DNA from 4 places in the Metabacillus herbersteinensis genome. Region 1 is predicted to be linked to each of the others. Evidence: predicted binding sites of a transcription regulator. Region 1 holds the regulator's gene; each other region holds the start of a gene.

What was found. Region 1 encodes Rex, which represses fermentation and respiration genes when NADH is low (regulators of the CRP and FNR family bind a similar motif). Its sites were predicted from a motif close to TTGTGAAATATTTCACAA; they were not measured.
Region 2: a site for Rex is predicted at 1,312-1,329, ahead of nirB (nitrite reductase large subunit NirB). Genes of this name have one in related genera too.
Region 3: a site for Rex is predicted at 829-846, ahead of cydD (thiol reductant ABC exporter subunit CydD). Genes of this name have one in related genera too.
Region 4: a site for Rex is predicted at 829-846, ahead of yumC (ferredoxin--NADP reductase 2). Genes of this name have one in related genera too.

What each region holds. Positions count from the first base shown of each region.
Region 1 covers NZ_JBHLVO010000038.1:6,339-8,549, reverse strand. Annotated here, with positions in the region: gene tatC (twin-arginine translocase subunit TatC) at 1-480, opposite strand, end outside; gene tatAY (sec-independent protein translocase protein TatAY) at 498-680, opposite strand; gene ACFFIX_RS24765 (redox-sensing transcriptional repressor Rex) at 703-1,341, opposite strand; gene moaC (cyclic pyranopterin monophosphate synthase MoaC) at 1,420-1,905, opposite strand; gene ACFFIX_RS24755 (ABC-F family ATP-binding cassette domain-containing protein) at 2,042-2,211, shown strand, end outside.
Region 2 covers NZ_JBHLVO010000001.1:594,524-596,734, forward strand. Annotated here, with positions in the region: gene nirB (nitrite reductase large subunit NirB) at 1-1,266, opposite strand, end outside; gene nasC (assimilatory nitrate reductase catalytic subunit NasC) at 1,446-2,211, opposite strand, start outside.
Region 3 covers NZ_JBHLVO010000016.1:49,158-51,368, forward strand. Annotated here, with positions in the region: gene ACFFIX_RS16925 (peptide MFS transporter) at 1-590, opposite strand, end outside; gene cydD (thiol reductant ABC exporter subunit CydD) at 918-2,211, shown strand, end outside.
Region 4 covers NZ_JBHLVO010000003.1:140,416-142,626, forward strand. Annotated here, with positions in the region: gene yumC (ferredoxin--NADP reductase 2) at 1-715, opposite strand, end outside; gene ACFFIX_RS05705 (NAD(P)/FAD-dependent oxidoreductase) at 1,086-2,211, shown strand, end outside.

The DNA of each region.
Region 1 (2,211 bases):
CAGGGTTAACTGTAATAAAAATGAAAAATATTCATTTATTCCAATGACTTGATTAACTCCTAAATCACTTGATATTCCCTCCATGAAATCGACAACGAATGGGAAAAGAATAAAATAAGAAAAGGCGATTCCAGAAAGAAACAATCCAATTGCCATTGGGATATAACTCAAGGTTACCCGTCTTTCTTTTTCATACAATCCAGGACTAACAAAAGACCACAATTGAAAGAGAATGATAGGTGAGGTAATAATTAGGGCAATAATAAAAGCAAATTTCATATAAACCATTAATGGATCTGTTAAATTAAAAGAATTCAGCGTTAAATTCTGTGCTTCTTCTGTATGTTGTAGATAGATAATTATCGGCCTTGAGAGCAAAAAACCAGCAATGATTGCTAAGACAAAGAAAACGACAACAAGTATAAGTCGTTTTCTTAGTTCTGTTATATGCTCTATGACCGACATTGCCTCAGGTTTCATATCGGATTCATCCTATCTTACTTCTTGTCTTCTTTCTTTTTTTCTTCATCATCATCATTTGCTAAACCTTTTGTTGCGTTCTTAAATTCACGTAAAGAACTACCTACCGCTTTTCCAAGCTCAGGTAATTTTTTTGGACCGAAAAATAATATAGCAATAAGAACTATTAAAATTAAACTTCCTGGACCGATCGGACCCATAGCTACACCTCCTTAAAAAGTATTATTCGTTTGGATAATGTTTTAGAAAATAAACCAGCGATTGTAGTTCAACCGCAAGATCAATGTGGTGTATTCTAATTTCATCCGGGACATTTAAACGAGCAGGGGTGAAATTTAATATTCCCTTTATTCCTTTAGCAATTAATCTGTCTGTAATTGATTGCGCTACATGTGCTGGAACTGTTAAGATTGCCACCGTAACATCTTCTGGTAAATGCTGTTCAAGCTCATCCAAGTGATAGACAACAACTCCACCAATTTCTGTTCCAATCTTGTTCTCATCAACATCAAACGCTATGGAAATGACCGTATTATTGTTTTTTGTAAAATTATAGTGTAAAAAAGCTGTTCCTAAATTCCCTACCCCTATTAATCCTACCTTTGTAATTTCATCTTGGTCTAGCGTTTTTCTAAAAAAGGATAACAAATAATTCACATTATAACCATACCCTTTTTTTCCCAACGCCCCAAAATATGAAAAATCTCTTCTGATCGTAGCCGAATCAACTTTCACCGCATCACTAAGCTCTGCAGAGGAAACCCGTTGCTTACCTGAAGAGTGTAGATTCTTTAAAAATCGGTAATACAGTGGCAAACGTTTCGCTGTTGCCTGCGGAATTTTAGATTGATCTATATTCACTCTTTTATCCCTCACGTTCTAAAGAAAACTCGGTCGTTTTTAAGGTAATGACCTAGCTGTACTGTTTAGGCATACATATTATTCAGTTATTTGATAGTGACCACTTTTGCCACCTGTTTTTTCTATTAAATAGGTTTGACCTATAATCATGCCTTTATCCACAGCTTTACACATGTCATAAACAGTAAGAGCGGTGACTGTTGCAGCAGTTAGCGCTTCCATTTCGACACCTGTACTCCCTTTTGTTTTAACTGTGACACGGATATTGAGGTGGTAGCTAGGCTTAGCTTCTTCCCAACTAAAGTGAATATCAACAGCTTTAAGTGAGAGCGGATGGCACATTGGAATGATGTTTGACGTATTCTTTGCTGCCATAATCCCAGCAACTTGGGCAACAGAAAGTACGTCACCTTTTCCTATTTGAAAATTTGTGATCAGATCATAAACTGTTTTAGGCATTTCTACGCTAGTTTTAGCGATGGCCGTTCTGACTGTTGTCTGCTTTTCAGAAATATCAACCATTTTCGCTCTACCTTGTCTATTAAAATGGGTAAATTGAGACATTAATTATTCCCCTAACTATACACTATTTTTTATATCCTGTCTGTTTACGTATTGTGACAATTGTATGTATACATCCCTTTAGTTGCCCCATTCGAAGTGATAGGCTACACTAATATCAATAGCAGAGGTGAATACAATGATTTTGTTACAAGTTAATCAGCTCAATAAATCCTTCGGTGCTGATCTTATTTTATCGAATATTAAGCTAGAAGTACAAACTAGAGACAAAATTGCACTAGTTGGTCGAAACGGCGCAGGAAAATCGACACTGTTAAAAGTAATTGCAGGTATTCTTTCCTATGATTC
Region 2 (2,211 bases), on a different contig from region 1:
CCCGTTACATCCACAGATCATTTCATCAGCACTCATCGAAGCAACTAAGCTAGCTCCTGCTTCCTCCCCAATTGGCTGCAAAATGCTTATTTTTTCTGTATCTGAAATATCTGCTTGTTTTTTAATCATAGAAAACAGTCGATTTCCTTCCTTACTGTCTCCGAATAAAACAGCGCCGACAATTTTACTTCCCTTAAAAACGATCTTTTTATAAATTCCATCTTGTTCATCAAATATTTTAAGTGCCTTTTTATCTTCTCCCTCAGTAAAGTCACCCGCTGAAAAAACTTCAACACCTGATACTTTTAATTGAGTAGATAATACCGAACCTTTATATGGTGCCGTTTCTTGCCCACAGATGTGACTAGCCAGTACCTTTGCTTGTTCATATAAAGGGGCAACAAGGCCATACGGGATTCCATTATGTTCTGCACACTCACCAACAGAGTACACATGCGGAAGATCTGTTTGTAAAAAGTCATTTACGATAATTCCTCTGTTTACGGATAATCCACTTTCTTTCGCTAATTCAATATTCGGTTTAATCCCAACCGCCATGACAACTAAATCAGCTTCAAGATGTGTCCCATCCTTAAACTTCAATCCTTCTACTCGGTTTGTCCCGTAAATTTCTTCCGTGCTCTTTTCAAGTAGAAATTTCATCCCTTGAGTTTCTAATTCCTTTTGCAAAAGCCTACCTGCTGTTTCATCAAGCTGGCGTTCCATTAACGTTGGTGCGATATGAATAACAGAGACATCCATTCCTAGATTCAATAAGCCACGTGCTGCTTCTAAACCGAGTAGGCCACCACCAATAACAGCCGCCTTTTTATACTTTTTTGACGCTTCTACCATAACGTCAGTATCCTTAATATCACGGAATGCCGTTACACCTTGTTTATCAGCGCCCGGTAGTGGAAGCATAAATGGAACTGATCCTGTTGCAATGATCACTTCATCATATGGTATAACTCTTCCATTATCAGATATGACAACCTTCATCTCAGGGTTAATTTTCGTTACGGTTTCTCCTGTATAAAGGGTAATATTGTTTTCCTCATACCATTCCCAGTCATTTAGCGTAATATCTTTTATCTTAGTGTCACCTTGTAACACCTTTGATAATAGGATTCTATTATAGTTAGGATGTGGTTCACTCCCAAAAATTGTTATCTCGAATAATTCCTCTGAAACGTTTAAAATTTCTTCAATCGCTCTAACACCGGCCATCCCATTTCCTACAAGAACAAGCTTCTTTTTAATCACCCTGTGTTCCTCCCCTTAGAAAGTTTCTTATACCATATCACGGTAAAGTGAAAAAGTTTACATTCATGTCAGGTTTTCTAACATCATTTTATCTTTAAAGAACAGGCACCCTTTTTATCCATAAAAAAAAGGCACATAATATGTACCCCGCAAGTTCTATCTTTTTCGATTGAATGTTGTCATACTGGTGTTACATTAACGGTACTCAGTTTAAAACCTGGCATTTTGCATGACGGATCAAGCTCTTCTGCTACCAGTTTGTTTACATTTTGACTGTCCGCCCAATGAAAAGGAACAAAAACAGTATCTTGTCTTATTTTTTCTGACCATTTACTTCTGACAACTATACTTCCTCGTTTTGATGTGATGGTAACTAATTTATTATGATCAATACCATACTTCCTAGCCGTCTCTGGGTGAATTTCAAGATAGGATTCAAAGTTTCTCGCTGCCAGTGCGGCGCTTTTTCTCGTTTGAACCCCTGTTAAATAATGTGACATCACTCGTCCGGTTGTTAAGTATAACGGAAATTCTTCATTCGGTTTCTCCTTTGGAACATCGGGAATGCTTTTTACAGCAATCATTTTTGCTTTACCATCTGGGTGTGAAAAGGACTCTTCAAATAACCGCGTTGTTCCTTTGTGATCTACCTCAGGACAAGGCCAGAGAATTCCTTCTTCCTTTCTTATCCGATCATACGTGATCCCATAATAATCGGCTTTACCTCCCCGACTCGCTATTCTTAACTCATCAAAGATATCCTCTGCTTTTGTATATGGAAAATACTCCTCTTTACCTAGTACTTTTGCTATCTCGCAAATGATTTGCCAGTCATGCTTCACTTCTCCTGGACAAGGTCGACTCGCTTCCCTAAGAGTTACTCTACCTTCAAGGTTTGTCATTGTTCCTTCATCTTCGAGATAAGAAGAGGTTGGTAAAATAAGG
Region 3 (2,211 bases), on a different contig from region 1:
CCAAAAAACATACCGACAGCAGCAATTGCAAAACCTAAATGGAAATCATGTTTTAACCCGACTTCTCCAACGATAAGTGGAGCTATAAACCCTCCAAGGTTAATCCCCATATAGAAAATACTAAAACCAGCATCACGGCGATTGTCTCCCTCACTGTAAATATCACCTACAATAGTTGAAACATTGGGCTTTAAGAGACCTGTCCCAAGAACGATAAGAACCATTGAAATAAAGAACATGGTGAGGCTTCCAGGTACTGCTAAAACAATATGACCAAACATGATCAAAATACCACCGTAAAACACGGCTTTTGAGGTTCCGAACAGCCTGTCAGCCATCCAGCCACCGATGATTCCGGACATGTACACTAAGGAACCATAAACAGACATGATCGCTAGTGCAGTTGGTTCATCAAGTCCCAACCCGCCTTTTGAAACTTCATAGTACATATAAAAGACTAGAATAGCCCTCATTCCATAGTAGGAAAAGCGCTCCCAAAACTCTGTGAAGAAAAGAGTGAATAACCCCTTAGGATGACCGAAAAAGCCAGTTTGAGGGACACTTGATACAATCTTCTGCTTATTTAACATAATTATACCTCCCATATACTTATACTATGATACTTTTAATAGAACAAAAATGTCAAAAAAAATAAATGGAGTCGTTGGTAGAAGATACTTTTTAAATAAAAATAGTATAAAATAATCTTTTTTAAAATAGCATCAACATGCTACTCTTCATTGTAATAAAGACAATGTAAATGTCATAAAACGTTCAATCTCAATTAAAGCATGTTTTGTTACTATCACGTATAATGAAGATGTAACATTGTGAAACATTTCACTAACTTAAACTTATATAATTCCGAAGTTCTCGGTTTAAATACGTCATTTCATGTTGGGAGATTGATCGTGATTATGAATGAACTAAAAAATATAGCAAAGACGCATAAAAGTACCAGGATGTTTTTAATTTTTTCGTCCGTACTGATGGGAGCAACGGTCATTGGTCAGGCTTACTTCTTTGTGACAATCGTGGATCGCGTCTTTTTGCGTGGGCATTCCATCCAAGAGATCGTGCCATTTCTAGCTGGCTTGTTGATCGTGCTTATTGCAAGAAGTGCTTTAACTTATGGAAGTGGCCGAGCGGGTGTTCTAATGGCCTCAAAGGTAAAGCGTGATTTTAGGAAAAAGCTTTTAAATAAAATCTCAAGTAATCCGATGCAGTCTGCTTTGCAGGGACAGTCAGGTCAAAAGGTAAGTGTCATGATGGATGCGGTGGATGGTATTGATAGCTACTTTAGTCGATTTATTCCCCAGGTAATTCAAACATCGATCGTGCCGCTAATGATTTTAGTGGTTGTTTTTACACAGCATATTTATTCAGGGCTTATCATGGTGATTACAGCTCCGTTTATTCCATTATTCATGGCGATTATAGGAATGAAGACTCAAAAAAAGTCAGAAGAACAAGTGGAGAAGTTGTCTGCTTTCTCTGGTCAATTCCTAGACACTCTACAAGGGCTAACAACTCTTAAATTGTTCGGTCGATCCTCTCATCAGAAGGAATTGATTCAAAAAAACAGCCTCAATTTTAGGGATGCTACAATGGAAATATTGAAAATTGCCTTTATGTCGTCCTTAATGCTAGAGTTCATTTCAATGCTCAGTATGGGTTTAATTGCTCTCGAAGCGAGCATTCGTTTAGTCGTATTTGAAAGCATTACGTTCTTTACAGCTTTCTTTATTCTCGTTCTTGCACCGGAATTTTACTTATCACTAAAAGATCTAGGCAGTGCATTTCACACGGGAAGAGGGAGTATGGGTGCAGCGAATAAAGTCACAGAGGAATTAGCGGAAAAAGATAAAGCAATTCAGTGGGGAGCGAAAAGCCTAAATGGTAAAGGATCACCGCCAACTATTGAACTGAATGGAACTAGCTTTCATTATTCGCAAGAAGGTTTTTCATTACGGAATATTAAAGCAGTCATTGAACCTTACGAACAGGTTGCAATTGTCGGGAAAAGTGGCTCAGGAAAAACGACGCTCTTACACTTAATTGCGGGACTTCTGAGTCCAACCGAAGGGAAGATCTTCATTAATGGAACCTCATTGTTTGATCACAAAGAAAGTGATTGGTTTGATCAATTAAGCTATATTTCTCAAAATCCTTATCTTTTCTCTGGAACGCTTGCGGAAAATATTGCGATTG
Region 4 (2,211 bases), on a different contig from region 1:
GGTCAATGACTACTTTACGATCACTCTTAACTTCATCTAAAATAATTTGGTTTATATTTTCCTCGCCAACTACTTCCGATGGAATAAATGGTGTTAAAATTTCAACTTTGGAATTCATTAATAGCTCAACACTATGTTCATGAGCACGGAATTTATCACGACGATGAACGAGTGTTACTTTTTCGGCAATTGGTTCAAGCATTAAAGCCCAGTCAACCGCAGAATCTCCTCCACCACATAGAACAACTTCCTGCCCAGCAAATTTGTTTAAGTCATCAACAAAGTAATGTAAATTTTTCTTTTCAAACTTAACAGCTTCTTCAAGCTCTAATTTACGAGGTTGAAATGCACCATTTCCAGCTGTAATAATAATTGTTTTAGTATAATGAATTTCGCTATTTGTGGTGATTTTAAAGACACCATCAGCTTGTTTTTCAACATCTTCTACAGCCTGCTCTAATGCTAATGTTGGTTCGAATTTTGCCATTTGTTCCTTAAGATTATCAACCAATTCTTGAGCGCGAATCTTTGGAAATCCTGCAACATCATATATATACTTTTCAGGATATAATGCGGATAGCTGTCCACCGAGGTGCGGAAGACTTTCTATGATCTTTACACTTGCTTGTCTCATACCACCATAAAAAGCTGTGAATAAGCCGACAGGGCCGCCACCTATAATTGTAATGTCATATACTTCTGTATTTTCTTTCACCTAAAAACCTCCAACCTGCAATTTATAATTAATTACTATGATACCATAAATCATTTGTATTTCTTTGTTCAAAAAACTGGTGAAGTGCACTTCAAGCATATAAATACTAAAAATTGAGAAATGTTTCACACTTCATCGCTCTGATTAGAAGAAGTAAAAGCCATTATAAAATATATTTTCAATATTCGCAACGTTTTAATAAAAAAAATATGCTTGAAAAATTAATTTCAAATCGATATTATGTACTATAGGATTAAAATTAATTTATTAGATTTTTATAAGGGATTTTGTGTTTAATTGTACGATGATAAGTGAAGGTTTTCACAAACTTATTCGTGCAAAGTCAAAATAAAATGTTGTAAAGATGTGGATGCTAAGAAATAGCAGAATTCGATTTTTGACAACAAATATAAATAAAAAAGGTGGATGTATTTCGGTGAGAAAGCCAAGAGTTGTTGTATTAGGTGGAGGTTATGGTGGTTTAATTACAGTTTCACGTTTACAAAAGTTAGTTGGGGTAAACGAAGCAGATATTACATTGGTTAATAAAAATGACTATCATTATGAAACAACATGGTTGCATGAGGCGTCAGCTGGTACGTTACATCATGATAAAGCGCGTTATCAAATCAAAGATGTTATTGACAATAGTCGTGTTAATTTTGTAAAAAATACAGTTGTTGCGATAAATAAAGATGAAAAGAAGATTGTACTCGAAAATAGTGAGCTACATTATGACTATTTAGTTGTCGCACTTGGCTCACAACCTGAAACATTCGGTATCAAAGGATTAAAGGAATATGCGTTTGGAATTACAAATATTAATTCTTCGCGTCAACTACGTGAGCATATTGAGTATCAATTTGCTACCTACAATACAGAAGAAGTGAAACGTGATGAGCGTTTGACAATCGTGGTAGGTGGAGCAGGATTTACAGGGATTGAATTTTTAGGTGAATTAGCGAACCGTGTTCCACAACTATGTAAAGAGTATGATATTGACAACAAAAAAGTTCGCATCGTTTGTGTAGAGGCAGCTCCGACAGCACTTCCAGGTTTTGACCCAGAGCTAGTGGATTACGCTGTTAACCACCTACAACGTAAAGGTGTAGACTTTATGATCGGCACAGCAATTAAAGAATGTACAGAAAAAGGAATCATCGTTGCAAAAGATGATCAAATGGAAGAAATCAAAGCAGACACAGTAGTTTGGGCTGCAGGTGTTCGTGGAAACAACGTCGTGGAAGAAGCTGGCTTTGAAAACATGCGTGGACGTGTTAAAGTTGATGAATTCTTACGTGCTCCAGGACATGACGATGTTTACATTATCGGAGATTGTTCTTTAGTAATCAACGAAGAAATCAATCGTCCCTATCCACCAACAGCACAAATTGCCATGCAACAAGGAGAAACTTGTGCGAAAAACTTGTCTGTATCAATTCGTGAGCAAGGTGAAATGTCAGGATTTAAACCTGAGATTAAAGGTGCAGTTGCAT